4 regions of the Ruminococcus sp. AM26-12LB genome follow, and region 3 is predicted to be linked to each of the others. Evidence: predicted binding sites of a transcription regulator. Region 3 holds the regulator's gene; each other region holds the start of a gene.
What was found. Region 3 encodes Rex, which represses fermentation and respiration genes when NADH is low (regulators of the CRP and FNR family bind a similar motif). Its sites were predicted from a motif close to ATTGTTAANNNNTTAACAAT; they were not measured.
Positions count from the first base shown of each region.

Region 1 (8,133 bases), on a different contig from region 3:
GAATAACATCGTACAGAAAGTTTACGGTGGTAAGAAAGTTGTTCTTACAGCAAATGCTCAGAAACAGGCAAAACAGCTGGAAGCACTTGGATTTGGCAACTGCCCGATCTGTGTTGCTAAGACACAGTACAGTCTGACTGATGATCAGACAAAACTTGGTGCACCGACAGACTTTGAGGTAACAGTACGTAACCTGAAGATTTCCGCAGGTGCAGGATTCATCGTTGCTCTGACAGGTGAGATCATGACTATGCCAGGTCTCCCGAAAGTTCCGGCAGCAACCAAGATCGATGTAGATGAGACAGGTAAGATCACAGGTCTCTTCTAATCGGAACATAAGATCAAAAACAACCGGAGGGGGCTTTTTATAAAGCCCCCAATGGGCTCTAAAGAGTGCTAAAATAAGAATATAAGGAGGAGAGTCCTATGGGATTTTCTACCAGTACATGTACTGAATTTGTCGAGGTATTAAGCTCCAAGGCACCGGTTCCAGGCGGCGGCGGTGCATCTGCCCTTGTAGCTGCTGTTGGTACAGCTCTTGGAAACATGGTTGGAAGCCTTACTGTCGGTAAGAAAAAATATGCAGATGTAGAAGATGAAATGTGGGAGCTGAAAAAGAAATGTGATCAGCTTCAGAAAGATTTCCTTCATCTGATCGAGAGAGATGCGGAAGTTTTTGAGCCTCTTTCCAAGGCTTACGGAATGCCGAGAGAGACAGAAGAAGAGAAGGCTGAGAAGGCTCGAGTAATGGAAGCTGCCCTCAAGGAAGCATGCTCTGTTCCTATGGAGATCATGGAGAAATGCTGCGAGGCTATTGAACTTATCGTTGAGTTCGGAGCAAAAGGTTCTAAGCTTGCAATCAGTGATGCTGGTGTAGGTGCTGCATTCTGCAAAGCAGCTCTTAAGGGAGCAAGCCTGAATGTGTACATTAACACAAAATCTATGGCTGACCGTGCGTATGCAGAGGAATTAAACAAAAAAGCAGACGCTATGCTTGAGAAATATACAAAGATCGCAGACGAGACATTTGACAGTGTTCTCGGAAGACTGAAATAGGAGGAACCAGACAAATGGCAAAGCAGTTATTAGGTAAAGAAGTAACAGCGGCTCTCAATGAAAAGATCAAAGCGAACGTTGCAGAGCTTCAGGCAAAAGGTGTAGATCCTACACTTTGCATTATCCGTGTTGGTGAGAATCCAAGCGATATTTCCTATGAGAGAGGTGCTACAAAGCGCTGTGAGACTCTTGGTGTTGCATGTGAGAAAATTCTTCTTCCGGAGGATGTTTCCCAGGATGAGCTTCTTGCAACCATCGATAAAGTAAACAAAGATGACAAGATCCATGGAGTTCTTCTGTTCCGTCCGCTGCCAAAACATCTGGATCAGGCAGTGATCGAGAATGCACTTGCAGCAGAGAAGGATGTTGACTGTATGACAGATCTTTCCATGTCTGGTGTATTTACAGGCAAGAAGATCGGATTCCCGCCATGTACACCGCAGGCATGCATGGAGATCCTTGATCACTATGGAATCGACTGCACAGGCAAAAAAGCGGTTGTTATCGGAAGAAGTCTTGTAGTTGGTAAACCGGCTGCCATGATGCTTGTTAAGAAAAATGCGACAGTAACGATCTGCCATACAAGAACCGTTGATATGCCGTCTGTTGCAAAAGAGGCGGATATCGTCATCGTTGCAGCTGGTCGTGCTGGTGTTGTCGGCGCTGATTATGTCAGAGAGGGACAGACTATTATTGATGTTGGTATCAATGTCAATGCAGAGGGCAAGCTTTGTGGTGATGTTGATTATGCGGCAGTTGAGCCAATCGTTGATGCGATCACACCGGTTCCTGGCGGAGTAGGAAGTGTTACAACTTCTGTTCTTGTAGGTCATGTGGTTGAAGCTGCAATGAGAAAAGCGCAGTAATAACAGTAATAAAGGGTTGATCATTTATATATGTACAGATTCCGAAATAGTTTTTGTTTACGGATGATGGTACTTGCAGGCGTTCTGGTGTTCGGAACGCCTGCAGGTGTTTTGGCAGAGGAAGCGGATCATTCTATGGAGGGTCAGATTTCGAAGCCTCAGTCATCTGGAGAGAGTGATACAGAGGGTTTTGTGGATGATTCCACAGATAATACTTATGGATATTATACGATCATGGGGTGTACCACAGTGGATGCGGAGGATATGGTAGTGCAGTATGAGGCGCAGAATGTGGAGTATCCTTCCGGCATCCTGACGGAGGGTGGTGCACCGGATATTGATACGTTTTGCACGATTGTGATAGAGGAAGCGGATGCGGAGGGCGTCCGTGGGGAGGTTGTTTTTGAGCAGGCGATGCTTGAGACCGGATGGCTTCAGTTTGGTGGGGATGCCAGTGCAGGGCAGTTTAATTTTTCGGGGCTGGGAACCACCGGTGGTAGTGTTGCCGGTAATTCTTTTCCTGATGTAAGGACGGGGATCCGGGCGCAGGTGCAGCATCTGAAGGCTTATGCTTCTTCGGAGGAGTTGAACCAGGCTTGTGTGGATAACCGTTTTCAGTATGTGACCCGGGAGAGTGCACCTTATGTGGAATGGCTTGGGATTCAGGAGAATCCTTACGGCGGCGGTTGGGCCGCCGGGAGAAGCTATGGATATAAGCTTAGGAGTCTTCTGGCGGAGCTGAAGGGGGAAGAGTATACCTGGCCTGAGAGTACGGAGACGGTGGAGAAGTAGTGGTGGTGGCGAACGGGACGGCCCGGAAGGGAGTGCGGTTCTGTCCGCGGCCGGGCTTCGTCGGCGGCTGGATCTAAGGCGCCGGGATTCTGCTAAAACCATTTTCCAAAAGCCAGAACTCGCGGCTTTTTGCCGCTCAGACAGCTGGCTTTTGAAAAATAACGCAGAAGTCCCGCCGCCTAAGATCCAGCACACCTCCTGCAGAGTCGTCCGCAGACAGTACCGCACTCCCTTCCGGGCCTGTGCGTTGGTTGGGGTAAGTTGTCTGGCTAAACGATAGGATGTGGATGAGGGATGGAGGCGGGCTTTGCCCTGTCCTGGTTGATAAAATAATGGAGATGTAACCTTGAAGATTAAAGATCTAGGTTGCATCTCCATTTTTTATTCAATCAAATTGAAATATTTTGGGAATTATATAGTGGAATATTTTGAGGTATTTAGTTCAACTCCAGGTTTTCCAGTTCCTGTGAGGGGAGTTTTGGTTCTGAGCTGTCTACGTATTTTTTGAGTGCTTTGGAGGTTTTTGCGAAGCCGGCATTGGTTCCTGCACCGCCGATGCAGCCTCCGGGGCAGGCCATTCCTTCGATCATGCAGTTTTTGAGTTTTCCGGCCTTTGCCAGAGTGAGGACTTTTTTACATTCGGCAAGGCTTTCTGCGTGTTCGATGTGGACTGGTACATCGGGATAGTATTCCTTCAGACAGTTTTCGATGGCTCCGGCTACGCCGCCGGCGATGGCGTAGCCTCGTCCTGCTGCGGTTGCGGCCTGGGTTTCTTCCGGGAGCTCTTCGCAGGTGGATGGGGTGATGCTTTTGGCGTCGAACAGGCCCCAGAGTTCTTCGAAGGTGATAACGAAATCCACATCACTTCTTACGGAATGTCGCATGGCTTCCAGTTTTTTGGAGGCGCATGGTCCGATGAAGACTACTTTTGCGCTGGGGTGTTCTTTTTTTACAATGCGGGCAGTTGCCACCATCGGGGTCAGTTCCTGCGAGATGTTGTCGATCATAGCCGGGAAGTATTTTTTTGCCATGACTGACCAGGATGGGCAGCAGGAGGTGAGGAGGAACGGGAGGTGGCCGGTTGCTACTTCTTTGGCGTAGTGGTGTGCTTCAGAGATGCAGCCGATGTCTGCGCCCAGTGCTACCTCATAAATGTTTGAGAAGCCCAGCTGTTTGAGAGCGGAGCGGAATTGGCCCGGGGTGACGTCTTCGCCGAACTGATTGATGTAGGCGGGGGCGATTTCTGCAATGATCTCAGTTCCTTCTCGAAGGGCGTGGGACAGCTGGAAGATCTGGGATTTGTCGGAGATAGCTCCGAATGGACAGCTGACCATGCACATGCCGCAGGATACGCATTTATCCTGGTTGATGGAGGCGCGTCCCTGTTCATCGCTCTCGATGGCTTTTACACCGCAGGCACGTTCGCAGGGGCGTTCTTTATGGGCGATGGCATCGTAAGGACAGACAGCTTTGCATCTTCCGCAATGGATACATTTGTCCTGGTCGATGAAGGATTTTCCGTTTACCATGGAAATGGCGCCTTTGGGGCAGGTGAGTAAACAGGGATGTGCGACACAGCCGCGGCACATGTTGCTGACTTCGTATTTGTTGGATTCGCATGCGGAACATGCGGAAGGGATCACCTGCATAAGAGGTGGTTCATAATATTTCTCGTCAATGTTGCTGGCCTTCACGCCATCGGTAAGGTGGACGGAACGATTTTCCGGGCGGAGGGAAAGTCCCATGGCCAGACGGACACGTTCGCTTGCAACAGCTCTTTCACGATAGATGCTTTCGCGGTATTTCGCGCGTTCCTCTACAATATTGTAGGGAATGGATTCGATATCATGGATCATTGATTCGTCCGTGGATTCAAATCCGATCTTAGCAATTTCGGTAAAAATCTTTCGCCGGATCTGTTTTACTGGTGTGTCAAGATTTCGCATAGATGTTCTCCTTTACAAAATAAATTAATTAAATGTTTTCCACGCACTTTTTATCTATCTTAAAGTAATTGAGAAATAAAATCAATAACCGGCTTTAATGTTTTGGGGCAGAAACAAAGAGCAGATTTGTATCTTTATTATCAAGACTGTTAAAAATTGAACATATTTTATGGAAAATAGATACAAAATCAGTAAGTCACTGTAAACATTTCGATATATTCTGAAAAAAGCAAAAAAACCGCTTGTGAAAAATGACCATATAAGTTATAATTAAAGGCATGAAATAGTGCAAAATAATGATTTGCATAAATGCGCGGCACTGACAGAGTGTTAAAGCATTAACCTGTAGTGGAACAGGTTGATCAAGTGGAAAATCTATGAGAAACAAGGAGGGAACCGAATGTTAGACCAGACGTATTACAGAAAAACGGACGAGATCATCGAGCACTACGGCCGGAAAGCTGCATCACTGATTCCGATCATGCAGGATATCCAGGCTGAGTACCGTTATCTTCCGGGAGAGCTTCTTACTTATGTTGCGGAACAGATTGGTGTAAAAGAAGCGAAGGCGTACAGTGTAGCTACTTTCTATGAAAACTTTTCCTTTGAGCCGAAGGGCAAGTACATCATCAAGGTATGTGACGGTACTGCCTGTCATGTACGTAAGTCCATGCCTGTAAAGGAAGCAATGCTGAAGGAACTTGGACTGAGTCATAAGAAGCATACTACAGATGATATGATGTTTACCGTTGAGACAGTTTCCTGTCTTGGTGCCTGCGGACTTGCACCGACACTGACTGTAAATGATGAAGTTCACCCGAAGATGACTCCTGAGAAGGCTGTTGAGCTTTTAAATGAATTGAGAGGTGAGAGCGTATGAGTATAACCAGTATGGAAGATCTGAAAAACAAACAGGCTGAGGTTAAGAAGAATCTTGATGGCTATACCTGCCGTGTTCTCGTCTGTTCCGGTACCGGATGTATTGCTTCCGGTGCTCAGAAGATTTATGAAGAAATGTCAAGACTCTGTGAGGGAATCGAGGGTGTTGCGGTTGAGATGCAGAAGGATGTTCCTCATGTAGGAATCGTTAAGACCGGATGCCAGGGCTTATGTGAACTTGGTCCTCTTATGAGAATTGAGCCCTATGATTATCAGTATGTACATGTTCAGGTAGACGACTGTCGCGAGATCGTAGAGAAGACCGTGATCTGCGGACTGCCTGTTGAGCGTCTGTTTTATCGTCATAATGATGAGGCCTGTCCACATCCCAGTGACATTCCGTTCCTGAACCAGCAGACAAGGATCGTTCTTGAGAACTGTGGCAAGATCGATGCAGAGTCCATTGATGAATATATTTCCGTAGGCGGATTTTCCGCTATGGCGAAGGCTTTCTTTGAGATGACCCCACAGGGTGTTATCGACGAGATCTCGAAGTCTGGTCTCCGCGGCCGTGGCGGTGCAGGCTTCCCTGCAGGCAAGAAATGGTCACAGGTTGCACGCCAGCCGGAAAAAGTCCGTTATGTAGTATGTAACGGTGATGAGGGTGACCCGGGAGCATTTATGGATGGTTCCGTAATGGAAGGTGATCCTTACAAGATGATCGAGGGTATGGTGATCGCTGCCTATGCAGTAGGTGCAGAAGATGGTTATATTTATGTGCGTGCCGAGTATCCTCTTTCTGTACAGAGACTTCGAATGGCTATTGAGCAGGCAGAGTCCTATGGCCTTCTTGGTGATAATATCCTTGGTTCCGGTATTAATTTCCACTTACATATCAATCGCGGTGCCGGAGCGTTCGTATGTGGTGAAGGTTCTGCCCTGACTGCTTCTATCGAAGGCAACAGAGGTATGCCTCGAGTAAAACCTCCGAGAACGGTTGAGCAGGGTCTGTGGGGTAAGCCTACCGTCCTCAATAACGTAGAGACCTACGCCAACGTACCGAAGATCATCCTTCAGGGTGCTGACTGGTTCCACACCATCGGTACAGAGGGAAGCCCTGGAACAAAGACTTTCTCACTTACCGGTTCCATTGAGAACACCGGTCTTATCGAGGTTCCAATGGGAACAAGCCTCCGTCATATCATTTATGACATCGGCGGCGGTCTTAAGAGCGGTGCTGCATTTAAGGGTGTACAGATCGGCGGTCCTTCCGGTGGATGTCTGATCGACGATCAGATCGATCATCCGCTTGATTTTGATTCTGTTAAGAAGCTGGATGCCATCATGGGCTCCGGCGGACTGGTTGTTATGGATGAGAATACCTGTATGGTAGAGGTTGCGCGTTTCTTTATGAGCTTTACACAGCGTGAGAGCTGTGGTAAATGTGTTCCCTGCCGTGAGGGTACCAAACGTATGCTTGAGATCCTGGAGAGAATCGTCGCAGGTAAGGGTGAGCTTTCCGATCTGGATGAGCTGGAAGAGCTTGCAAACATGGTTCAGAGCATGGCTCTGTGCGGACTCGGTAAGAGTGCACCGCTTCCGGTCATCAGTACTCTGAAGCGTTTCCGTGACGAATATGTAGAGCATATCGTAGATAAGAAATGTCGTGCGAAGGTCTGCACGGCGCTCCGTCAATTCCATATCAATCCTGAGTTCTGTATCGGCTGCGGCAAGTGTGCAAAGAACTGTCCGGCTGGTGCGATTTCAGGAAAGATCAAGCATCCACATGTAATCAACAACGACGTATGTATCAAATGCGGATCCTGTAAGGATAACTGTAACTTTGATGCGATTTATGTGGAAGCATAGAAGGGAGGATATCTTATGGGTACAATGACAATTGACGGAAGAAAAGTAGAATTCACCGACGAAAAAAATGTCCTGACAGTCATCAGGAATGCCGGTATCAATATCCCCACACTGTGCTATCATTCAGAGGTTTCCACCTTTGGTGCCTGTCGTCTCTGTACAGTTGAGGATGACAGAGGCAAAACATTTGCCTCCTGTTCTGAGCAGCCGAGAGACGGAATGGTTATCTATACCAACTCCGGCCGTATTAAGAAATATCGTAAACTGATCGTGGAGTTGCTTCTTGCAGCACATTGCCGTGACTGTACAACCTGTGTAAAGAGCGGCGAATGTATCCTGCAGGAGCTGGCACATCGCCTTGGCGTGCGGGATATCCGTTTTGAAAATACAAGAGAACAGCATGAGATCGATGACAGTTCACCGTCCATCATCCGTGATCCGAACAAATGTATCCTCTGCGGCAACTGTGTACGTGCCTGCGAGGAACTTCAGGGAATCGGAGCTCTTGGATTCGCATTCCGTGGAACAGAGGCCATGGTCATGCCTGCATTCAATAAAAAGATTGCTGAGACACAGTGTGTAAACTGTGGTCAGTGCCGTGTTTACTGTCCGACAGGAGCCATCTCCATTCGTACACATATGGATGAGGTTTGGGATGCACTTGCGGACAAGGATACCCGTGTGGTTGCCCAGATTGCGCCGGCAGTCCGTGTAGCAGTTGGTGA
Region 1 covers NZ_QUJX01000020.1:30,337-38,469, forward strand. The annotation lists gene DW694_RS14365 (formate--tetrahydrofolate ligase) at 1-328, shown strand, start outside; gene DW694_RS14370 (cyclodeaminase/cyclohydrolase family protein) at 427-1,056, shown strand; gene DW694_RS14375 (bifunctional 5,10-methylenetetrahydrofolate dehydrogenase/5,10-methenyltetrahydrofolate cyclohydrolase) at 1,071-1,922, shown strand; gene DW694_RS14380 (glucosaminidase domain-containing protein) at 1,953-2,714, shown strand; gene DW694_RS14385 (4Fe-4S dicluster domain-containing protein) at 3,152-4,660, opposite strand; gene DW694_RS14390 (NAD(P)H-dependent oxidoreductase subunit E) at 5,061-5,540, shown strand; gene DW694_RS14395 (NADH-quinone oxidoreductase subunit NuoF) at 5,537-7,408, shown strand; gene DW694_RS14400 ([FeFe] hydrogenase, group A) at 7,424-8,133, shown strand, end outside.
Region 1: the regulator Rex is predicted to act here: its motif matches at 4,806-4,825, upstream of DW694_RS14390 (NAD(P)H-dependent oxidoreductase subunit E).

Region 2 (8,133 bases), on a different contig from region 3:
GCTGGTCTTATGAGCTGGCCAAGCTCTATTACAAGGCAGGAGACAAGCAGAAGTGCCTGGATCTCTGCAATGAGATGATCCTTTGGTTCAATGACGGAACTTATGTGATGAAGGCCCTTGACCTGAAACAGCGGATGGGTGTTCTCACTGGCGAAGAGAAAGAGAAATACGAACAGCGTTTTATCCCGAAGCTGATCCCGCCGGAAAAGGCGCAGGAGATCAGGGAGAGTAAGGAAGCATCCGGCGAGTATGAGGAGGCAAAACCGGTCACAGATACTATCCAGGTAGATGATGAGCGGGATCTGAACAGTGCGGAGACATTCCAGGAGAAGCTTTCCAAGGGATTCCGTGATATCTTTGGCGGACATAAGAAATCTGCGGAAGAGGATATGGAGGAAAAAGAAGCTGCGCAGGATGAAGAGCCGGATGAGGTTTCCACAGGCTTTGAGGATGTGACGGAACAGACGGAAGCGCCGGAGGCTGAGACTGCTGCGGCAGCAGAACCGTCAGAGGAGTTTACAGATTCTGAGGAGATCGAAGCAGCAGAAGGAAGTGAGGAAGCTTCGGATGAGCCTTCTGAAGAGCAGGAAGAGTTTTCCGGACAGGAAGCGGATGAGATCCCGCTGGCATCCGGTGTTGAGAACCTGTCATCCGGAAGTATGAAGCTGCAGGCTCAGGAACAGCAGGATAAAGAGGAAGAAGAGACTTATCAGGAAGCGGAAGAAGCTGAGGCTGAGAAAGCTACAGAGATGTCTTTGTCCCAGAGTGTTGCAGAGATCATGAAGGAGAAGTCTGCCGGAAATGAGGAAAGTGAGGAGAAGCCTGCAGGGGTTCCGCTCAATGAGGAAGGCAAGCCTGATTTTTCCGCAACGATCCGTATGCCGGAGCTGAAGATCCCGAAGTCCATGATCAATGTGGACCCGGAGAATGCAAGCAGTTCCGCAGAGATCCCGGACGCGTCCGGAATTTTCGGAAGTATCGAGGATATTGCGGCATCTGTAGGTGACAGGTCCGGGAAGGATAAAGATAAGGACTTCAACCTGGAGGATACTATTCTGGCAGCAGCTACACAGCAGGGAATCGATATCCCGGAGGAAGAGAAATCTCCGGATGTCCAGCAGTCCGACGTAACGGAAGAGCCGGCAGGTATTGAGGATCTGGATATTGCGGCTGATGAATTTGTTCCGGAGGAGCCGGATGCGGCAGATATCGAGGATATCATGGCGCAGATCTCCGCTCAGCAGGAGGAAGAGGTAACGGAGACTTCCGATACCAGACTTCCGGATATCGTATTTGATGAAGATGAGGAGCCGGTTACTGAGGAGGATCTTCAGGCTGCAGAAGCAGAGTTTCTGAATGGTCCGTCAGGAGTACAGAAGCCGGTGGAAGAAGAGGATGTGCTTCCGGAGATTCCTTCACTGGAATCTGAGGAGCAGGTGCAGAAGGCGGCAGCAGAGCCTTCAGCGAAGCTTCATCATGAGGAACCGCTGGCTTCAGCGGAAGAGGAAAATCTTCTTGATGAGGAAGAAGAATACAGTGATGACGCCTTTGAATTCCAGGAAGAGGATGAGGATGACTTTATCAGCAGTCTCATCGGTGATGATTCTGATGAAGCCATGGAAGAGGACGATGAGGAAGAGGAGCTCAGCGAGGAAAAGCAGCTTGAGAAATTTATCGCTACGATCCATCCGGAAAAGGATCCTACAAAGATCGTTTCCAGAAAGAAAGAGCTCACAGATGAAGAGAAACAGCTTTTCACCTATTTTGTTACAGTTCCCGGAATGAAGGAACAGCTGCTTGATGTACTCTGCGATGTGCAGATGGGCGCAGCAGACAAGACCTCCCAGACCGGAAATGTGATCGTTATGGGCGGCAGAGAAACAGGTAAGACGAGACTGATCTCAAGTCTGATCCCGGCAATCTGTAAAGAGCTGAATATCGAGGCTTCCAAGGTTGCCTATATATTTGCGGATGATCTCAACGGAAAGGATATTCCGGAGATCGTATCCAAGCTTGCCGGCGGTTTCCTTGTTATCGAGGATGCAAACCAGCTTTCCCAGGAAACAGCAGATGAGCTTGAGGAAGCTATGACCGGAAACACAAAGGGAATGATCGTGATCCTGGAGGATGAAAAGATCGGTATGCGTAAGCTGATCGCAAGATATCCGAAGCTTGCGAAGAAGTTTACATCCATGATCAACATTCCTGTATTTACAAACGATGAACTTGTTAATTTCGCTAAGGTCTATACCATGGAGAATGGATTCCGTATCGACCAGATGGGCATGCTTGCTCTGTATAATCTGATCGGGATCAACCAGAAGGAGGATCAGCCGATGTGCATTGGTACTGTGAAGACCATGCTGGATAAGGCTATGGAGAGAGCTCAGAGCGGATTGTTCAAGCGTTCCAAGAAGCGTGTGGACCGTGATGGCTACACGGTACTTTTTGAAAAGGATTTCAGCTGAAAATAAGAAAAAGCAGAGGTAAAAAATATGGCCAGACCTTATCTTGGTAACCCGAAATATACCATTGAAGTCCTTCAAAAGTATCATTTTGTTTTCCAGAAAAGGTTTGGTCAGAATTTTCTGATCGACGAGCATGTTCTGGAAAAGATCATTGAGTCTTCGGGTATCACGAAGGATGATTTTATACTGGAGATCGGTCCGGGTATCGGAACTATGACCCAGTATCTTGCGGAGGCTGCCAGAGAGGTGGCTGCTGTGGAGATCGACAGTTCGCTGATCCCGATCCTTAAGGATACGTTGAAGGACTGGGATAATGTTTCCGTGATCAATAACGATATCTTGAAAACGGATATCAAAAAGATCGCAGATGAGAAAAACGGCGGTAAGCCTGTGAAGGTGGTTGCGAATCTGCCGTATTATATTACGACTCCGATCATCATGGGGCTTTTTGAGAAGAATGTTCCTGTGGATTCGATCACTGTCATGGTGCAGAAGGAGGTTGCAGACCGTATGCAGGTTGGTCCCGGTACCAAGGATTACGGTGCGCTTTCCCTGGCTGTGCAGTATTATGCGAAGCCGGAGATCGTTGCGAATGTACCGCCGAACTGTTTTATGCCGCGGCCGAAGGTTGGAAGTGCGGTGATCAAGCTGACGCGTTATGAGAAGCCGCCGGTGGATGTGAAGGATGAGGGGCTTATGTTCCGTCTGATCCGTGCATCTTTTAACCAGAGGAGAAAGACGCTTGTGAACGGGATCAGAAATTCCGGAGATTTTTCCCTGAGTAAGGAGGAGATCGAGGATGTGTTCAACAGGTGTGATCTTCCGCTGAATATCAGGGGTGAGGCGCTGACACTGGAGCAGTTTGCGATGCTTGCCAACTGTATTTATGATGAGAAAAATTAATATATGATAAATGCAAAAAGAGCCCGGGCAGCTGTTCCGGGTTCTTTTTGCGTTTCCGGACGGGAATGTTGGAGAGGTTTCCTGTCCGGACCTATATATTTGTCATAGAAAGGAGGTTATGTCTGAGGTGCCAGACATAAGTAATGAAAAATTTACATTTTTTATTTTACTGATGAGATGTTAGGAAAGTTTGTTTAAAATATGAAAATATTGTGAATATATTTTTGGCGATATACATAAAGTCTGAATGGTGTGGGTGGGAATGGGGAAAATTGAGGTTTACAGAGGGGTGGGTGTGTGTGGTATACTGAGGGGCGTCGAAAAGGTAATGATGAGGTAATAAAAAGGCAGTAAAAGATAGTTAAAAATAGTAAAAGGAAATTTTTAATAAGGGCTGGTGCCCGTATGGAGGTTGAATATTATGAGAAGATTGAACAAGGTTACAGCTTTGGTTATTGCGGGCGTTATTTCATGTACATCTCCGATGATGGTTATGGCGTCTGATTCCGGTTCTGTTATGAGTCAGGCGGAGGAGATCCTGAAGGATAATGAGGTTGGGTCTCTTGCTTCTGATCCGGATAAGGTTGGGGATATCATTGTTTATGTGAAGGGGCTTTTTGATTCTAACCAGATCACGGATGATGAGATTTCTCAGGGGATCGATGAGGCTGCGGATCATTTTGGGGTGAGTCTTAATGAGGATGATAAGAGTTCGCTGGTTAATATTATCAGTAAGTTCCGTGGGATCGAGATGAGTGATGATCAGATCAAGGGGTATGTGAGTGATGCTTATAGTACTTTGAAGGATATGGGTGTTACGAAGTCTGATGTGAAGAATATTTTTGAGAAGGCGATTGAGTTTATTAAGGGGATGCTTTCACGGCGGTGATGGTGTTTGGATGGAACTTTTGATGGAGATTTAGGACATGGAGTTTTTGTTAGAGGGTGAGGGTTGTGGCTCTTTTGTTGGGGTTGTTGTTGGTTTGTTTGGTTGAGATGTACAATATGTACAATGTTTAGGGGCTTGGTTTTGTTTGTGAATGTGGTGTTTTTATAAATTGGGGGAGGGTGTTTTTGAAAAAATTGTGCAAATGCGCTAATTGTTTACGAGATGTTCATTGTTTGTTCATATTTGTCTGGTAGTATAGGGATAGTTCGAAAGAACGTTACGAAAGACGCTGTAATGGTGTGTATCTGTATCATTACACATACAATTTTTTTCATAATAATCGCCCCGGTAAGCCACTACCGGGGCACTCCTCGTTTTTGGGCCTTTTTTGGGCTCTTTTTTTTGTGGGTGGGGAGGGACGGACGGACTGCCGGAGGGGCGGCTGCATGGTCGTGCCTGGTGCGGTCGTTTCGCCGGGTCATACTAAGCGTCTGAGTCTTCTGCCGTGCAGGGCGCCCCTCCGGCAGTCCGTCCTGTGCGTTGGAGAGAAACAAAAAGGATGCACTACAAAGAAATTCTGGAATCGTACTAAGTCCGTCCTGTACGTTGGAGAGAAATAAAGAAAGCATCAAGGTTGTGATAAATGGGCTGATCTAAGTCCGTCCTGTGCGTTGGAGAGAAACAAAGAAAGCATCAAGGGTGTGATAAATGGGCTGATCTGAGTCTGTCCTGTGCGTTGGAGAGAAATAAAGGGGTTAAGAAATTTCCAGTGCAAAAAATATAGCGCGGGTGGGGTGTGCATGCTATAATGATTAGGATTATAGTGCTGTCGTCTGGTTTGGGGCGGCGGTGGTTGGGTTTTTGTTTGAATGGGAGGTCTGGATATGGCGGAGTCTATGAAGGATTTTGAGAGGGAGCTGGAGGCTTCTTTTAAGAGGATCGATGAGGGGGATATTATCTCCGGGACTGTTGTGAGTGTGGATGAGTCGGGGGTTGTTCTTGACCTTAAGTTTTATGCTGAGGGTTTTATTCCGGTGGAGGAGTTTTCCCGGGTGCCGGGGTTTAATATTAAAGAGGCTGTTCAGCCGGGGGATGAGGTTCAGGCGATGGTTCTTCGCAGGGATGATGGTCAGGGGAATATTCTTCTTTCCAGAGCGGATGCTGCGGATGTGCTTGCCTGGGACAGGCTGAAGGAGCTTCAGGATTCGGGTGAGGTGCTGGATGTTGTTGTGAAGGGGATCGTTAACGGGGGTGCCATTGCTTATGTTGAGGGTGTCCGTGGTTTTATTCCGGCGTCGAGGCTTGCTTTGGAGTTTGTTGAGGACACTGAGGTGTTTCTGAATAAGCCGATCCAGGTGCGGGTGATCGAGGCTGATAAGGCGAAGAAGAGGCTGGTGCTTTCGGCGAGGGAGATTCTTCGTGAGAGGGCTGAGGTGGAGAAACGGAATAAGATTTCCAATATCCAGGTTGGCTTTGTGACTGAGGGTACGGTTGAGAGTTTGCAGCCGTATGGTGCTTTTGTGGAACTTGGGAACGGGGTTTCCGGGCTGGTGCATATTTCTCAGATCTGTGAGAAGAGGATCCGGAAGCCTTCTGAGGTTTTGAGTGTTGGGGATAAGGTTAAGGTGAAGGTTATCGCGATCAAGGATGGTAAGCTGAGCCTGAGTATTAAAGAGGCATCGGATCTGATGGCTAAGGAGGTTGAGGAGGAGTCTTTTGAGCTTCCGGAGTCGGGGGAAGAGGCTACTACTTCCCTGGGTGCTTTGTTTGCAAATATTAAATTATGATTATTTTGGATGAAAAAGGATGGATGTGTATGAAAAAACCGGAGAGAATATTTGTAATCGGACATAAGAATCCGGATACGGATTCCATCTGTTCGGCTATTGCTTATGCGGATATTAAGAACAGAACTACGCAGAATAAAAAATATATCCCGAAGAGAGCGGGGCAGATCAATGAGGAGACCAGGTATGTGCTGAACCGTTTTGGCGTACAGCCGCCGGCTTATCTGGGGAATATCGGTACGCAGGTCAAGGATATGGATATCCGGACCAGTCCGCAGGCGGATAAGAATATGTCGCTGAAGAATACCTGGGATCTGATGCAGGAGAACGGGATCGTTTCTCTTCCGATCCGGGATAAGGATGGGTGTCTGGAGGGGCTTGTGACGATTGGTGATATCGCAAAGACCTATATGGATACTACAGACAGTTATCTTCTTTCCAATGCGAGGACGCAGTATCAGAGAATTGCCGAGACTGTTGGCGGTGAAGTGGTGGAAGGTAACGGACACGGATATTTTGTGAAGGGGCGTGTGCTTGTCGGTACTGCCAACCCGAAGATGCTGGAGGGCTATGTTGAGGAGAATGATATGATCATCATGGGTGACCGTGAGGAGGATCATCTTCAGGCGATCAGCCAGAATGTCAGCTGTATCATCGTGGGTCTGAATATCGTGGTTTCCGAGAAGGTTGTAAAGCTTGCTCATGAGAAGAATATCGTGATCATCCGGTCTCCGTATGATACGTTTAATATTGCGCGTCTGATCAATCAGAGTATTCCGGTCAGATTTGTTATGAAGCGGGATAACATGGTTACGTTTAATACCGAGGATTTTACGGATGATATCCAGGATGTTATGATCAAAAACCGTCACAGGGCGTTTCCGGTGATCAATCCTCATGGTAAGTGTATCGGTACGATCTCCAGACGTAATTTTCTGGATATGCATAAAAAGAAAGTGGTTCTTGTGGATCATAATGAGGTGGATCAGGCTGTTGATAATATCGAGAAGGCGGAGATCCTTGAAATCATCGATCATCATAAGCTGGGTACCTTGCAGACTATGACGCCGGTTGCTTTTCGTAATGAGCCGGTGGGATGTACGGGCACGATCCTTTATGAGATCTACGGAGAGCAGAGACTGGAGATTCCGGAAAAGATCGCGGGGCTTCTCTGTGCTGCTATTATTTCGGATACATTGATGTTCCGTTCACCGACCTGTACGCAGACGGATAAGATCGCTGCCAGTGCTCTTGCGCTGATCGCGGGGATCAAGATCGAGGAGTTTGCCCGAGAGATGTTTTCTGCGGGAAGTAATCTGAAGGATAAGTCTCCGGAGGAGATTTTTTATCAGGATTACAAGAAGTTTATCGGTGAGGGTAATGTTTCCTTTGGTGTGGGTCAGATCAGTTCCATGGACAGCGAGGAGCTTAAGGAGATCAAGGAGAAGCTGATGCCGTTTATGGTGAGTGAGTGTGGCCGTCATGATATCACGAGAGTTTATTTTATGCTGACGAATATCCTGGAGGAGTCTACAGAGCTTCTGTTTTACGGGGAGGGCAGCCAGCAGATGGCGGAGATCGCTTTTGAGCGGAAACCGGATGGAGATACCTTCAGTTTGCCGGGTGTGGTTTCCAGAAAGAAGCAGCTGATCCCGGCTATGATGGAGGCTGCTCAGCTGATGAACAGCGATTATGCATAAGAGGTGACGGAAAATGGCGAAACAGTTATGGAAGCCGGGGAACATGATCTATCCGCTGCCGGCTGTAATGGTGAGTGTTACCGATGGTGAGGGAAACGATAATATCATAACGGTTGCGTGGACGGGTACGGTGTGTACCAATCCGGCGATGGCTTATATTTCTGTCCGACCTTCCCGTTATTCCTATGATATGATCCGGAAAACGGGTGAATTTGTGATCAATCTGACAACGGAGAAGCTGGCGTATGCAACGGATTTCTGCGGGGTCCGTTCGGGACGTGATGTGGACAAGTTCCAGAAGCTGAACCTTACGAAAGAGAAAGCGCAGTTTGTTTCTGCACCGATGATCGGGGAGGCTCCGGTTTCGATCGAGTGCAGGGTGCGTG
Region 2 covers NZ_QUJX01000021.1:3,498-11,630, reverse strand. The annotation lists gene DW694_RS14555 (hypothetical protein) at 1-2,468, shown strand, start outside; gene rsmA (16S rRNA (adenine(1518)-N(6)/adenine(1519)-N(6))-dimethyltransferase RsmA) at 2,496-3,371, shown strand; gene DW694_RS14545 (DUF1002 domain-containing protein) at 3,793-4,260, shown strand; gene DW694_RS14540 (S1 RNA-binding domain-containing protein) at 5,145-6,047, shown strand; gene DW694_RS14535 (putative manganese-dependent inorganic diphosphatase) at 6,077-7,747, shown strand; gene DW694_RS14530 (flavin reductase family protein) at 7,761-8,133, shown strand, end outside.
Region 2: the regulator Rex is predicted to act here: its motif matches at 3,561-3,580, upstream of DW694_RS14545 (DUF1002 domain-containing protein).

Region 3 (8,133 bases):
TGCGGTGTCAGGACTACATGCTCTCCCAGATACTGATACCACTGTGGATGTGCAGCCAGAAGGTTCAGGCCGTCCGCATCCAGGATCAGCGGCTTTTTCTCCCGGGCAGCCGCCGTGAGAAACCACTGTTCTCTCTCACGGCTAGCCACTGATGTTCCAAGTCCCGGTCCGATCACGATCACATCACACCAGGATAGAAGCTGTTCATTGGATTCCTGATCAAAGCGGCTGCAGACCATAGCCTCCGGAAGGAGTATCTGCAGTGGGATCCTGTTGGCTTCCACAGTCTGGATCTTTACCATTCCCGCACCGGCACGAAGTGCTGCACTGGCGCTTAAATAAGCGGCTCCGCACATTCCCTCACTTCCGGTCACAAAGAGCACTTTTCCGAAGGTACCCTTGTTTCCGCCGGGATCACGTTCCGGAAACAGCTTCAGATCTTTATTTTCCAGACAGGCGGCAGATGCAGTCACAGCTTCCTGCTCATAGATCCCGATATCGGCGGTAACGATCCTTCCTGCATACAGTCTTCCCGGATAAAAGCAAAGACCTCTTTTCCGGTAGGCAAATGTGACAGTCAGATCGGCGCTGAAGGCAATTCCCATTTCCAGGCCAGTATCTCCGTTCACTCCTGACGGGATGTCAACTGCGATCTTTTTGGCCCTCGCACTGTTCATCTCATGGATGATATCAGCATAATGCCCCTCGATCGGACGCGTCAGGCCTACCCCAAACACGGCATCTACTATAGTAGTATATTCACTCCACTGCGGGTTATTCACCTCCGGGACACGATAACCGGAAGCGATCTTATACTGAAGAGCTGTCTCTCTGGTCATTTTATCTTTGTTTCCGACCATATAAAACTCTACCCGGATCCCCTTCAGATGGAACAATCTGGCAACAGCGATACCGTCACCGCCATTGTTTCCGCTTCCGCAGACTACCAGGATCCTTTCGTCCTTCTGGAGATACTTTTCTGTTTCCTCTACCACCTTCAGTGCCGCCCGCTCCATCAGAACCTCGGAGGGAACTCCGATCTCACGGATCGTTGTGGAGTCCAGATCCTTCATTTCTTTGCAGGTAACAAGCTTCTTCATTCTGTCTTCTGCCTCCCCTCTGTCATAGAGAAAGCTGCCGTTTCCGGCAGCTTAACAATTCTTACTTATCCACATGTTCCTGCCTGTATTTACTGAGATTATAAGACAGTGTCATCAGACTCTCGGAAAGATGAACGTTCTCTACGATCACATCATCCGGTGTCTCAAGATCGAGATGTGCAAAATTCCAGATTGCCTTGATCCCGTTCTCCACCAGGATATCTGCCATTTCCTTGGCTTTATTCTTGGGAAGTGTCAGAATCGCGATCTCCACGTTATTCTCTCTCAGGAAAAACGGAAGCTCACTGAGCATCTGGATCTCAAGTCCACGGACTGCGATGCCCTCAAGCACAGGATTTACGTCAAAGATACCAACCAGCCTGAAGCCACGCTTCTCAAAATCCACATAATTGGCAAGTGCCTGTCCCAGATTACCAGCACCCAGAATGATCATCGGATGAACGGTATCCAGTCCCAGGATCTTACCAATCTCTGTATAAAGATAATGTACATTATAGCCATACCCCTGCTGCCCAAAACCGCCGAAATTATTAAGATCCTGACGGATCTGAGAAGCTGTGGTATGCATCTTCTTACTTAACTCATTGGAAGAAATACGTTCTACATTGTCTTCCATCAGCTCTCCTAAGTAGCGGTAATAGCGTGGCAGACGCTTAATCACCGCTTTCGAGATTTGTTTTGTCTCCACGATAGTTTTCCTCCTTACCTTACACTAGGTTAATTATAACGAATTGACATTTTCCTGTCAATTAAAGTTGTCTATTCTGTACAAATTTCTTTATAATTTTTCTAATAATTGATTTTTTCTTTGAAATCCCGGCAGTTTCCGTTATAATAGGTGGAGGATTTTTCCCTGTTCAGGCATAAACAGGGGTGATTCTTTATACAGGAGGACAGTTTTTATGATTTTATCATGTCAGAATATATGCAAGGCCTTTGGCGAAAAAGTAATTTTAAATGATGCATCCTTTCACATTGAAGACCGTGAAAAGGCTGCTCTGATCGGCTGCAACGGTGCAGGAAAGACCACACTGCTGCGGATCATCATGCAGGAGCTTTCTGCTGATTCCGGTACCGTGGTGCTTGCCCGGGATAAAAATATCGGCTATCTTGCCCAGTACCAGGATATCCACGGACATCATACCATCTACGAGGAGCTTCTTACCACAAAGCAGCACATCATCGATATGGAACGCCGTATCCGCAATATGGAACAGGAAATGAACACGGTGACCGGTGATGAGCTGAACCGTCTGATGGAAACCTATACCCGCCTGACCCATCAGTTTGAGCTGGAGAACGGATACGCTTACAAAAGTGAGCTGACCGGTGTCTTAAAGGGTCTCGGCTTCACAGAGGAAGATTATGACAAGCAGATCGAAACTCTTTCCGGCGGTCAGAAAACCCGCGTGGCGCTGGGCAAGATGCTTCTTTCCAAGCCGGATATCCTGCTTCTGGATGAGCCAACCAATCACCTGGATATGGAAAGCATCTCCTGGCTGGAAACTTATCTTCTGAATTATCCGGGAGCTGTTTTTATCGTCTCCCATGACCGTTATTTTCTGGATAAGGTGGTCACCAAGGTCATTGAGATTGAAGCCGGACAGACCCGCGTATACAGCGGCAACTATTCTGCCTATGCTCTCAAGAAGGCTCAGCTTCGTGACGCACAGTACAAGGCATACTTAAATCAGCAGCGGGATATCAAGCATCAGGAAGCCGTTATCGCCAAGCTGAAATCCTTTAACCGTGAAAAATCCATCAAGCGTGCGGAAAGCCGTGAAAAAATGCTGGACCGTGTACAGAGGATTGAAAAGCCTCTTGAGCTCCAGGACCGGATGCGTATCTCGCTGGAACCACGGGTGTTAAGCGGAAACGATGTGCTCCACGTGGAAGCGCTTTCCAAGGCCTTTCCGGGACAGACCCTGTTCTCCGATATCTCCTTTGATATCAAACGCGGCGAGCGTGTGGCACTGATCGGAAACAACGGAACCGGAAAGACCACCATGCTGAAGATCATCAACGGTCTTATTGAGGCAGATGCCGGCAAATTTTCCCTTGGTTCCAAGGTGCAGATCGGTTATTACGACCAGGAACATCATGTTCTGCATATGGACAAGACGATTTTCCAGGAGATCTCCGATACTTATCCGACTCTCACAGAGACCGAGATCCGAAATATGCTTGCCGCATTTCTCTTTACCGGAGATGATGTTTTCAAGGAGATCTCCGCACTTTCCGGTGGAGAAAGAGGCCGTGTTTCCCTTGCAAAGCTGATGCTTTCCGAAGCCAACTTCCTGATCCTTGACGAGCCTACCAACCATCTGGATATTGCCTCCAAGGAGATCCTGGAGGAAGCACTGGTCAGCTACACTGGTACAGTCCTTTATGTATCCCATGACCGTTACTTTATCAATCAGACTGCGACCAGGATCATGGAGCTGACAAACCAGGCAGTGGTAAATTACATCGGTGATTATGATTACTATCTGGAAAAGAAGGAGGAGCTGACCAGTACCTATGCACCGGGAAGCACTTCTCCGGAGGCACCTGCCGAAGAAAAAACGGTTTCCGAGAACAAGCTTTCCTGGCAGCAGATGAAGGAAGAACAGGCAAAGAAACGAAAACGGGAAGCCGAGCTGAAAAAAGTCGAAGCCCGTATCGAAGAGCTGGAAACAAGAGACAGCGAGATCGACGAAACCATGGTCCTTCCGGATGTCTGCACCAATGTAGCGGAATGTACAAAGCTGAGCCGCGAAAAAGCAGCCATCGCTGAAGAACTGGAAGAGCTTTATGAAAAATGGGAAGAGCTGGCCTGACGGTCAGCTCTTTTTTATCCCCTTATGTTTTTATGGAAGCAGCATGCCGAGATGCTGTTCAAAGCATACACCATCGTTACGGTCTGTTCCTTCCTCCACCGCATCCCGGATCGATGCCGAGATAAAGTCCACGGCCAGCTCTGCACAGGTTTTCATGGAATATCTTTTTACCAGCCCTGCACTGAGCACGGATGCAAAAAGATCTCCTGTCCCGGAATAGCTTCCGCCGGATTTCTCTGCAAATACCCAGGAGCTGTTTCCGTTTTCCAGGACAAGATTCCCCATTTTCAGAGGCTGCCCCTCCTCCCTGTGATCCACTCCGGTGATCACAACGGCAGGAAGTGAAAATTTCCGGGCAAGTCCGCACCCGATCTCCCGGATCTCTTCCATCCGCCGGGCCTCTGATGCCTTTTGCAGTTCCTTCCAGATCTCCTCCATTTTTTCTTTTCCGTAGAGAAGAAGGAGGGCTTCCGTAAGGTTCGGTGTGATCACATAGGAACGGCGTGTCAGTTCGCAGAACCGGCTGCGGAGCTCTTCTGTATAGATCGGATAAACCGCGCCGTCATCCCCCATCACCGGATCTGTAAGGATCAGAGTATCCTTTCCTGCAAACGCGTCCATAAATTTCAGGATCCTGTCTGCCTGCTTATCATCAGAAAGAAATCCTGTATAGATCCCATCCGGGAAAAATCCTCTTTTTTTCCACTGCTCCATATATGGTTCCATATGCTCTGTGAAATCCTCACAGAAATAACTTTCATAACCGGTCTGGTTGCTTAAAACAGCGGTGGGAAGTGGACACGCCTGGACTCCCATCACCGAGATCACCGGGATCGCTGCTGTCAGTGAACATTTCCCCAGCCCGGAAAGATCATTGATCACTGCTATTTTTTTCATGGTAATTCTCCAGTCTTGAGTTTTTTTCTGTAATATTATAGAATGAACTGTCAGGTTTACGCAATCATTTTTGGAAGGAAATCATCATACTTATGTTAAATATATCTGCAGAACACAAAAAAGAACACCTTTATCTGGAGGTTTATCACTATTACCGGAAGCTGATCCTGGAAGGCCGTCTCCTTCCCGGAAGCAAAATGCCCTCCCTCCGCAAATGCGCCCAGGAGCTGAAGCTGAGCCGTACCACCATCGAAAATGCCTATCTTCTGCTGGCAGCAGACGGCTATATCATCGCCAGAGCACAGAGCGGCTATTATGTCACCGGCATTGCTTCCAAGCAGCATCTGCTTACCCCCGAAAAACAGGATAAGGACATCACGCCCTGCCTTTATGATTTTGCCTCTTCCGGTGTTGACCGGGAAAGCTTCCGTTTTGATCTGTGGCAGCGTTACATCAAAAGTGCCCTCCGCCAGGGCGACCGTATGCTTTCTTATGGCGAACCCCAGGGCGAAAGCGATTTCCGGGAGGTTCTCGCAGACTATATCCGGGAACGCAGAAATGTGATCTGCTCCCCGGATGACATTGTAGTAGGGGCCGGTCTCCAGCCCCTTCTCCAGATCCTCTGCCCTCTGATCCATGAACGGAAAACCGTTTCGTTCCCCACACCGGCCTTCACCGCATGCAGCACCATCTTTCAGGATTACGGCTTTGATGTCCATTACCGGGACAAAAGCTGCGATGTGATCTATGTTTCTCCTGCTCACATGACGAAATGGGGCGAGATCATGCCGGTAAAACGACGCCTGGAGCTGATCCGTCATGCGGAGATCGATGACCATCTGATCATTGAGGATGATTTCGAAAACGAATTTGTTTATTTTCAGAAGCCGACGCCTTCACTTTTCGGTCTTGCAGGTGGTGAAAACGTTGTCTATATCGGTTCCTTTTCCAGGCTGCTGCTGCCCTCCATCCGTGTCAGCTTCATGGTACTGCCGCGCTCTCTCCGGGAAAAATATACAAAAAAAGCAGCCTTTTATAATCAGACTGCTTCCAAGGCAGAACAGATTGCGCTCTGCCAGTTTATCCGCGACGGGCATCTGGCTTCCCAGACAAGAAAGCTCCGCCGCCTTTATTCCCAGAAACTGAAGGCCCTTTCCCAGGCTGTCCGGGAGACCTTCGGCCAGGACTGCCAGATCCAAACAGGAGCCGCAGGAACCAGCCTTGCCCTTACTCTTCCCTGTTCTCTCACAGGCAGTGAACTGACAGACAGAGCCCGGAACCGTGGTCTGGGACTGGAGGTTCTCAGAGAAAACGGAGCCGAGGTCACCCTGGTCCTCTCCTGCTCCTCCATTCCATCCAAGGATTTTCTGCCTGCCTGTCAGCTTCTGAAGGAGGTTACCGGCTCCTAATCTCTCCGGTTATCGATCATGTAGAGCAGGGCATTTACAATGCACGCAGCGATGTTGCTTCCACCCTTGCGTCCTTTTGCCACAATATAAGGCACATCTGCGTGCATGATCAGCTCCTTGGACTGCACAACATTCACAAAGCCTACCGGCACACCGATGATCAGCTCAGGAGAAAGCTTTCCGTTCTCAATAAGCTCATAAAGACGTACCAGTGCGGTAGGTGCGTTTCCAATGGCAAAGATCAGCTTTTTATCCATCTCTGCTGCCTTGTCCATGCTGGCTGTGGCTCTGGTAGTCCCGTTCTTTTTTGCAAGGGCAGCCACATCCTCATCGGACATGAAGCAATAAGCCTCACCGCCGTAGCGGGCAAGTGCACGCTTGTTGATCCCAGCCTTTGCCATCTGGGTATCTGTGACGATACAGGCACCGTTGCGGATGGCGTCCATGGCCATCTCCACTGCCCCCTCCGAGAAGCAGAGATTTTTTGCATAATCAAAATCTGCGCTTGTGTGGATGCAGCGTTTTACGATCAGCTCTGTTCCCGGGATCAGGGGAGTATCCCCCAGCTCTTCTGTGATGATCTCAAAGCTTCTTTTTTCGATCTCCATGGGTTTTACATTTTCAAGCTCAACTTTCATTTCTATTCTTCCTCCGTAATCCCGTTTTCCAGTATCTCATAGATTTTTTTCATATCCAGATGCTTCCGCAGCTCTGCAGCCAGGATATCATACTGCTGTTCCTTAAATGCCGCAAAATCCACGCCTGTCATATTTTCCACATCAATACCTTTTTTCTCGCCGATCACGCGGATGATCGCCTCTGCAGATGCTTCCTTATCGAAAACGCCGTGAATATAGGTTCCGCACACATTTCCCGCAAAAGCACCCTCTTCTTTTTTCTTACCGCTGACGCTGTCTGTGATCTTCGTGGCTGTTCCTGCATTGTCCTTCAGGATACTTTCGCCCATATGGATCTCGTAGCCCTCGATCTCCGCACCGGAAAGAGGAGCAAACACACCGGACAGCTGACCGAAATGCCCCTGCACCCTGGTCCTGGTTTTCTTTTCGGCAAATACCGTTTCCATAGGAAGAAGTCCCATTCCTTTCATGGAACCGCCATTTTCAACGCCATGAGGATCGCTTAAGGTCTCGCCCAGCATCTGATAGCCGCCGCAGACACCAAAGATCAGCTTGCCTCTGGAGGCTTCCTTAAGAACCGCTGCCTCCATTCCGCTTTCCCGCATCCAGATCAGATCACCCATGGTGTTCTTGGTTCCAGGAAGGATGATCATGTCCGGAGAGTGAAGATCTCTCGGGTGTTTTACATAGCGGAGAGAAACTCCGGGAATGCTCTCAAAAGGATTAAAATCCGTAAAGTTGGAGATCCTTGGTGTACGGACCACTGCGATATCAATGACACCGGCTTCCTGCTTCCGGTCAAAACGCTCCGTCAGGCTGTCCTCATCCTCCACCTGGATATCCAGATAAGGCGCCACACCCACCACCGGGATCCCGCTTCTTTCCTCAAGCATGACAACACCAGGGTCCAGAATAGTCTTATCTCCGCGGAATTTGTTGATGATCAGCCCCTTTACCATAGCCTTCTCATCGTCCTCCAGAAGCTCCACCGTACCGATCAGCTGTGCAAAAACACCTCCACGGTCAATATCTCCCACAAGAAGGACCGGTGCCTTGGCCATCTTTGCCATACCCATATTTACAATATCCTCATCCTTGAGATTGATCTCGGCAGGACTTCCCGCACCTTCGATGACAATGATATCGTTTTCCGCTGCAAGAGCGTTGTACGCCTTCATCACATCCGGGACCAGGGTCTTCTTATATTTGAAATAATCCCTGGCACTCATGGTTCCAAGAACCTCTCCGT
Region 3 covers NZ_QUJX01000015.1:68,473-76,605, forward strand. The annotation lists gene DW694_RS12270 (NAD(P)H-hydrate dehydratase) at 1-1,100, opposite strand, end outside; gene DW694_RS12275 (redox-sensing transcriptional repressor Rex) at 1,162-1,809, opposite strand; gene DW694_RS12280 (ABC-F family ATP-binding cassette domain-containing protein) at 2,024-3,940, shown strand; gene DW694_RS12285 (pyridoxamine kinase) at 3,971-4,837, opposite strand; gene DW694_RS12290 (PLP-dependent aminotransferase family protein) at 4,930-6,246, shown strand; gene DW694_RS12295 (precorrin-8X methylmutase) at 6,243-6,884, opposite strand; gene DW694_RS12300 (cobyric acid synthase) at 6,887-8,133, opposite strand, start outside.

Region 4 (8,133 bases), on a different contig from region 3:
ATTGCAGGGAAAAGCATGGCTTTACCGAACTGCTCCGGCTTCTTGGCTACGATACCGATGGAAGCTACGGAAGTTTTTCCCTGATGGATCGCAGAAAGAAGACCTGCGATAGCGATCGGAAGACAAGCCACAAAGATCATAAGACCGGTTTCCAGGGAAATATCAGCAACACCGCCGCCCAGGATACCAACCTTGGAAAGTGCAAGGAATGCTACCAGCAGTCCGTAAATACCCTGCGTACCGGGAAGAAGCTGAAGAAGCAGAACCTTAGCAAATTTGTCCGGGTCTTCAGTTACAACACCTGCTGCTGCACGGCCGGCTGTACCAACACCGATGGCGGAACCTATACCTGCAAGAGCTACGGAAATTGCTGCTCCCAATAATGCCCAAACGATACCACTCATAATATTAATCCTCCTTAATATCTACATATTTTGTATTTTCGCGGAAGGGGTGGAACTCTTTTCCTCCGCCCTCAAAGAATTTGCCGAAAAACTCTACGTACTGTAATCGGCAGGTGTGCACGTATGCACCCAGAAGATTGATCAGAAGGTTAAAGATATGACCAATCACAAATACAAGGATAAATACGATCCATCCCAGAATACTGTCTCCCAGCATACTTCCCATCTGGTTCATAACTGATGCGATAACTCCGGTAGCAAGTCCCAGGGCCAGAAGTCTGGAATAGGAAAGGATATCACTGACCCATCCCGTGATATTGTAAAGATCGTAGGCTCCAAGCGCCAGCCTCAGGAACGGATTCTTCTTATCTCTTCCTGACATAAAGAGAATTCCCACAGCACCGATGATCGCCATCCATTTTCCGACCTGTATCACTGCCGGTGAAAGGTTCAGATCCATCTGAGAAATAGAACGGAACATGCTGCTTGGGATAAAGATCAGGATCAGTCCCATAAGAAGCAGGAACCAGAGTACTACGTCACAGAAAAAGTCGAGATATTTTCTGTCACGTAACAGCATGTAGCCCTTAAGACCCATTCCCAGAAACATATGGATCAGGCCAAACAGCATGGAGAACACCAGAAGTCTCATTGGCTCATTTAAAGGTGCAAACCATACCGGCTTCACCGTGACCGGCCTGTGCAGATATACCTTCGAAAATACATCGATAAAATCTCCGAAATATCCGCCAAACATCACGCCCCAGAACAAAGTGGACAATCCACAGTACATAAAAAGCCGGATGGATTTCTGCATTCCGCTCTCCATCCTGGGGAACTTCAGAAGTACTCCCAGACAGACTGCAAAGACGATCAGTCCATATGCTGCGTCTGACAGCATCAGTCCGAAAAGAAATACATAGCAGGCTGTCATGATCATGGAAGGATCGATCTCTCCCTTTCCGGGAAGACCAAATGCTGCCAGAACTCCCTCTCCTGCTGCTCCGAATTTGCCGTTCTGAAGGGCAACCGGAACATTTTCTCCCTCAGCATCTTCTGCTTCAAAAACAATATCGTACTTCTCCGTAAGCCGTTTCTCCATTGCAGGAACCTGTTTCTTCGGAAGATATCCTGTCACAAAAAAAGTGCTCTCCGACTGGCGGAGCTGTCCTAATACCTCATATTTCTGTGCACGGATCCGGAAATAATCGGACAAAAGCTGAAGAGAGCTCTTCCTGTCGTGAAGAGCGCGTATCTGTTCCCGGATCTGTTCGGACTCTTCCTGAATGTGTACCACTTCATTCTTAAGGTTCTCCAGCTCCTGTGCCGGAACCTCTGATACCAGCTGTGCCGGTCTTGCAAATCCCTGCATCCGAAGCGCTTCTTCCAGTTCCTGTGCCTGTGCTTTCAAGCAGACAACCACCAGGCTCAGCTTACCGGCGTCATTTGAGATTTCCCGAATGTCAAAGGCTTCAAGCTGTGGTGCATCCGCTGCCAGCTGACTGTATACCTGATCCAGAGTTATATTTCCATCAATACTTCCCACAAGTACCGCTGCTTTCGCTGTACCGCCGAAGTTCATCGGAATATCCAGCTTCAGCCATGGAGCAAGAGCTGCTTCCTGCTGCTCGATCTTAACTGCTGCCGCATTGTTCTCTGTAAGCTTCTTCCGGTATCCCTGGATTTCTCTAGCTGTTCTCAGGATCTCTTCCTGATCCCGGATAGCTTCTTCCTCCTGCTTCCTTCCGATCAGCGGTTTCCCTGCCAGGGATGCCAGCATGGATTGCTTTTCCTTCGAAAATTCATCCAGTATTTCGATTGCCTGATCACAAAGGGATGCGTTTTTCTCAAAGATCAGCCGGGCATTCATAGTATCCATCGTCTTAAGCTCCGGATCCAATTCCGCTGCATCGATCTCCAATACTCCAAGTGACTGCAGTTCTTCCAATATGGCCTTACGGTTCTTTTTCATTGCGCAGATACTGATTCGCTGCATCTGCAATACTGCCATTTTCGCACTCCCCCTCTCAGAACAAACTGTCCATTACTGTCTGGATCGCCTGCTCGTGCTTCGACTCCGCTTTCTTTTTCAAAGCTGCAAGCTCTTCCTCCGCCTGTCCAACGACAGTGTTCTCTGTACTGTGTGCACGTTCCTCGGCTGCTTTCATATCAGATGCCGCCTGTTCGCCGGCGGCTGTTTCCGCCTTTCTGATAATATTCTCTGCCTCTTTCTCAGCTTCGCTGATGATACTCTGTGCACGGACGGATGCATCCTTTATCTTCTGCTGTGCTTTTGCCTCCGCCTCTTTCACTGCCTTGATCGTTTCCTGGATCATCTGATCACCGCCTCTCTGCATATCCAAATTGTACCACAATCGCTTTTTCAAAACAATGTTTATTATGCAATTTAACGATAAATTTATTTGTATTGTGTCAAAAAGTCGTCATATATGTTATATTTTTGCCATTTTTTCGCACACTTTTTATTTGTTTATTCTATTCATATTTTTTATTTTTATTCAAAAAAGCCATCAGCCCGATGAAAATGTTTTTTACATCTTCATCGGACTGATGGCTTTCAGTTATGAACGGACGGTGAATGCGGACTAACCTATTTAACCGACCTACAGTGGCTATCTGTTCTATTTGTTAATTGTACAGGTAATTTGCAATGTCTTCGCTTTTGATATTCTCAGCATCGATCCATACCGGATCAAGTAAAACCTTCTTATCAATCTTTGTTTCCTTCTTCGGTGCAGTAGACTGAATAGCCGCCCACATGGTCTGATATCCCATCGCATAAGGATTCTGTGAAAGCACTCCCAGTTCTTCCCCTTTCTGGATCGCTTCCTGCTGTTTGCTGGTTGCATCTACGCCTACCATAGCAACTTTATTTTCTCCTGTGTCCTTATTTACCTCCAGAAACATTTCAGAAACCTCGGCATTGGTGCAGAAAACTCCATCCAATGCCGGATATTTATCCAGAACTTCCTTCATGGCTTCCTTCATATCATCAACCTGGTCAGAATATACGGTTTCCACCACCTTAATATCCGTATAATTTGCAATATTATCCAGAAATCCTTTTACACGCTCCTGCGCGCTCTGTGTTTTCTCCTGTGCGGAAAAAACAGCCACATTTCCCATTTTTCCAATGGCGCTGCCAAGCTTATATGCTGCATATTTGCCGATCTGTGTATTGTCTGTTCCACGGAAAGCTCTGACCAGCTTTGTATCACTGACATTGGAATCAAATGCGACCACCGGAATTCCGTTCTCTTTCGCTGCTTCCAGCTGTGCCTGACAGGAATCCATATCTCCGGCAGAAAGACACACTACAGATGGATTCTCAGCGATCACTGCATCAAGAGTATTGATCTGACTTTCTACGTCCTCTTCATCATCCGGACCCTCAAAGGTCATCGTGATCTGCTTGTCTTTTTTGAAACCATACGCTTCATTTACGTCCTTGACAGCAGCTTCCATTCCTTCTTTTACTTTATTCCAGAACTCGCCTTTTTTGCTTTTGCTGACAACAGCTATTCTGGCACCTTCTTCAATAGAAAGAGTGTCATCGATCTCAGGGATCAGCGGGCTTTTTTCTTCTTCCACTTCGGTTGCTTCAGGGGTTTCCTGGACATCTGCTACAATCGGTGCAACAAGCTTTTCTACTTCTTCTTTCTGACAGCCTGTCAGCAGGGTTGCCACAGCCAACAAGGCTGCTGACGCTACTGCAGCTCTTTTCATTGTAATCTCCTCTTCCTCGCTGGTTACTGTTCTTTATCGTCTGCCTTGTCCGTCCACAGTAACTTATACTTTACAAAAATCTTACATTTGGTTACTTGCTTTTTACATTATACACTTTTTCGTATTTCCGTCCAGAGTTTTTACACTTTTTTCACAAAATCCAGAAACGCGCTTCCCTGTGGCTCTGTTTCAAACTTCATCATTTTTCCTGTTCTGGGGTGTTTGAATTCCAGACAACTGGAACAAAGTCCCAGTGATGTACCTTTTTCTCCCGAAGGATTATATTTCCGGTCTCCGAGAAGGGGCAGTCCCTCATGAGAAAGCTGCACACGGATCTGATGATGCCGACCTGTTTCCAGCCTGATCTTAAGAAGTGTCCGGGATTTTCCGTTTATCTCCTGCTGATCCAGAACTTTATAGTGAAGGATCGCTTTTTTTGCTCCCGGTGTATTGGCAGACACCACCTGAGACATGTTGGCTTTTCCATTTTTTTTCAGATAGTCTGTAAGAGTCCCTTCTGAGCTCTTTGCTTTTCCCTCCGTTACTGCCAGGTAATATTTTCCGGCACCTCCTGCCATCATCTGTTTACTCAAATTTCCTGCTGCTTCGGATGTTTTCGCAAATACAAGAATGCCTTCTACCGGCTGATCAAGGCGATGTACTACTCCCAGATATGGGATCTTTCCCTGTGTTTTTTGTGCCAGATAATTTTTCAGGGCACTTTCCATATCCATTGTTCCTATTTTTGCTGCCTGCACCGGCATTCCTGCTGTTTTTCTGCACACAAGGATCTCTTTGTCTTCATATAAAATATTTTCTTCAATCTGATAATTCCACATATTTTCTCATCTTACTTCCTTTCTCACAGAAGTATAACTGATGATGTTTTTGATGGCAACTGATAAATATAACTGTTCGGAAAATCTCTGATCGAAAATTTTGCTCTCTGCTCGGATCATATTATTTTATCCAGAGTTTTTCGGAACGGTTATATACTTAATATATGCAATCTTATATACACAACGAGACGGTCATCACTTTTTTTACTTTTACAGTTTCCAAAAATGATGACCGTCTCAACACTCTTCGTTATTCAATTTTTCTTCCTCTTCGTTCTTTCGAATAAAGTTTTCTTGTTATACTTATTACATTTATCAATCGAAATCTTTGATTTTATATACTTTATAAAATAATTTCGATTCTCTTTATTCAATTTTGAAATTTTTCTTTTTCAGATTCTCTCTTCTTTTTTATTTCCTGCTCATAAACGACTGATATATGTAAGTATATCTTTTCGATTATTTAGAAAGTTTTATAGATCAGAAATCGTTTTTTACGATGTTTGATTTCCTGTTTATCTGAAGACTTTCGGTGGTTATACTTTTTCCTGTTCACTAAACAATTCTGGACTTAACTTCTTAAATTCAAAACCATTTGTCATCTCTGTACTTTGCGATCTGCTGATTCAAATCGACCTATTGGGATTTTCTCCTCTGCAGTTCTTTAAAGTATCCTGGAAAAAAGTTCCTGCCCGATTCTTCTGTTTTTAATATCCTCTCAGATATTCTTCTGATGCAAAGCTTCAATCCATATCCTAATGGTTCTGATATGCATTTCAAAGTATCGTTCTCATCTTCACGTTTGTTCTTGGAATCTCTTCTTTCCAACGAACCGGTGAGTTGAGGGTTTTACTCTTTCGGGAAATATTTCTTTACATATTTCCTGAAATCTTTGTATCAGGTGTGTGACAGTTGTTCAATATGAGTTACCGATTCTATATTACCTGAAATACTGATTTCCTTTTGTTTCTGATTTCTTAAAATATAAGTAAGATTTAAGAGGCTCTTATTTATATTTCATAAAAGAAACTTCTGTTTTCTTAAGGTGTATCATATGTGATCTGTATCAGGTCTTTCTTGCAGGAAATCCGGTTCCTGTCACTCTCATATTGATGATGGTGTTTGTTTATGTTCCCACTGGAATCACCTTTTCCTTTCTTCATCCTTCATGTGCATCTATGCTATGAATTGAATGATTTTCTTTTTTGTTTTTCTCTTGTTGTTTTTGATGGTCTTATAATAACATCGTTGCAGGTATTTGTCAATACATTTTTGTGTTTTTATGCTATTATTTTTATTTATTTGTTTTATTAGGTGTTTATATTTTATAATTTGTTTATATTTTTTATTATTTTCTGTTAATTTACGATATTGTGAAGTTGTGAAGAACGGGATGGTATGTCGCGAACGGACGGGCGTGAAGGACGGGCGGGGCGGGTGAGGCTTCGGAGGTCTAGTGCTTCTAAGGCTGCGGGGATTCTGCTAAAACCGCTGAAAAAATCCCAGAACTCGCTGACGCTCAAACAGCTGGGATTTTTCCAGCAACGCAGCCTCCCCGCGGCCTAAGAAGTACTACGACTCCTGCAGAGTCACCCGCCCCGCCCGTCCTTCACGCCCTGACTTTCGAACATGGAAAGTTAGTTAGAAAAGTTTCTGTGTGACTGTATTGGCCCTGCAAACATTGCAATGTTTGTACTTTGCAATGTTTGCAGGGGATTGAGATGTTGAGCTTTTCTTGATATTTTTACCGGGGCTGGGGTTTGTCTCTGGGAATGTCAGCGTGAGGTGTCCTGTGGGGAGCAGGGGCTTCGGAGTGAGCCTTTGGTCATACTTGGCGGCTGAGGTGACCTGTGGAAAGGTATTCTGCGGATACAGGCCGCAGAATAAGGCCCATCTGTCTGAGCCAGGTACGCATCAGCGTACATGGCGTGTTATGGGCCGGCCTTTTCACAGGTTGCCTCAGCCGCCAAGTATGACCAGGCGAAACGACAGCCTCTGCTCCCCACAGGACACCTCACGCGTCCGCATCGTCATAAGTATCCACAACCCTAAAAACTCCCCACAACCACACCTCTAAACTCTAAAAGTAAAAAAGCAGACCGGCAACCTCGATTAAAACGGTCACCAGTCTGCAAAACAACACGGAAATTCTTAAATTACTATATTCCGCTCTGCAGCATATTCATGAACACACTTCCATCACCTTCACGCTCTATATGTGTTCAATCCCTGCATCTATTTACGATTATAATTGATCAGACAACCCTTAAGGATGATCTCTCTCTCATCATCTGTCAGCTCACCCAGAGTTACATCGAACTCCTTCAGAGCGTCACCTTCAACAGTATATCCCTTGATCACGTCTGCTTTTTCCTCAACCGCCTTGCGGATTCCTGGGAAGAACAGATAATCACCGTTCTTGAACGGAAGATCTCCGGACGGGATCAGGAATGGAAGCATACCCCAGTTGATCAGATTGGAACGATACCTCTTGGTTGCATACTCATTGGCAATGTTTGCCCAGCCGCCAAGTACCTTCTGGCAGGATGCAGCCTGCTCTCTGGCAGAGCCATCGCCCGGTTTCACTGCAAAGATGGTACTTCCTACGCCAAGGTTGGTCTTATCTACATCCGGATAAGTCTTGTTGATGGTTTTAATAACCGGTTTCAGTTCCGGAACAGCCTCTGCCGGGCAGTTACCTGCCTGAATCGCCTTCTGTGCTGCCTGGATCTCTTTTGCACGGCCAACATAAGCCGGATCCTTTCTGGACAGTGTGAACTCTGCAAGTCCAAGCGGATTGGAACGGTAGGAGGATGTCTCACCGGACGGGATCAGCTCGTCAGTGGTAGTAACCGGATCGTGGATCTCGGAAACAACCTTCAGGATCAGGTTGTCTGCAAGTGCAGCCATCTCCGGCCAGTCTTTGATATTCGGTCCAAACTGGATCTCTACGCTTGGATCTGCCACGCCCTTGCTGTCAAATACACGGTTCTCGTAGATAGACTTATCGAAGTAGTATTTATGCTCGGAATAGCTTCCGTCAAACTCCTCTGCTGAGGTAAGGAATCCCTTGTTTGCTGCTGTAGCTGCAATGGAACGTGCATCCATAAGTGCAACCGAAGAGATCTGACCGTTCTGGATCT
Region 4 covers NZ_QUJX01000009.1:31,920-40,052, forward strand. The annotation lists gene DW694_RS08080 (V-type ATP synthase subunit K) at 1-404, opposite strand, end outside; gene DW694_RS08085 (V-type ATP synthase subunit I) at 409-2,415, opposite strand; gene DW694_RS08090 (V-type ATPase subunit subunit G family protein) at 2,432-2,740, opposite strand; gene DW694_RS08095 (substrate-binding domain-containing protein) at 3,054-4,151, opposite strand; gene DW694_RS08100 (RluA family pseudouridine synthase) at 4,292-4,990, opposite strand; gene DW694_RS08105 (hydratase) at 7,226-8,133, opposite strand, start outside.
Region 4: the regulator Rex is predicted to act here: its motif matches at 2,854-2,873, upstream of DW694_RS08090 (V-type ATPase subunit subunit G family protein).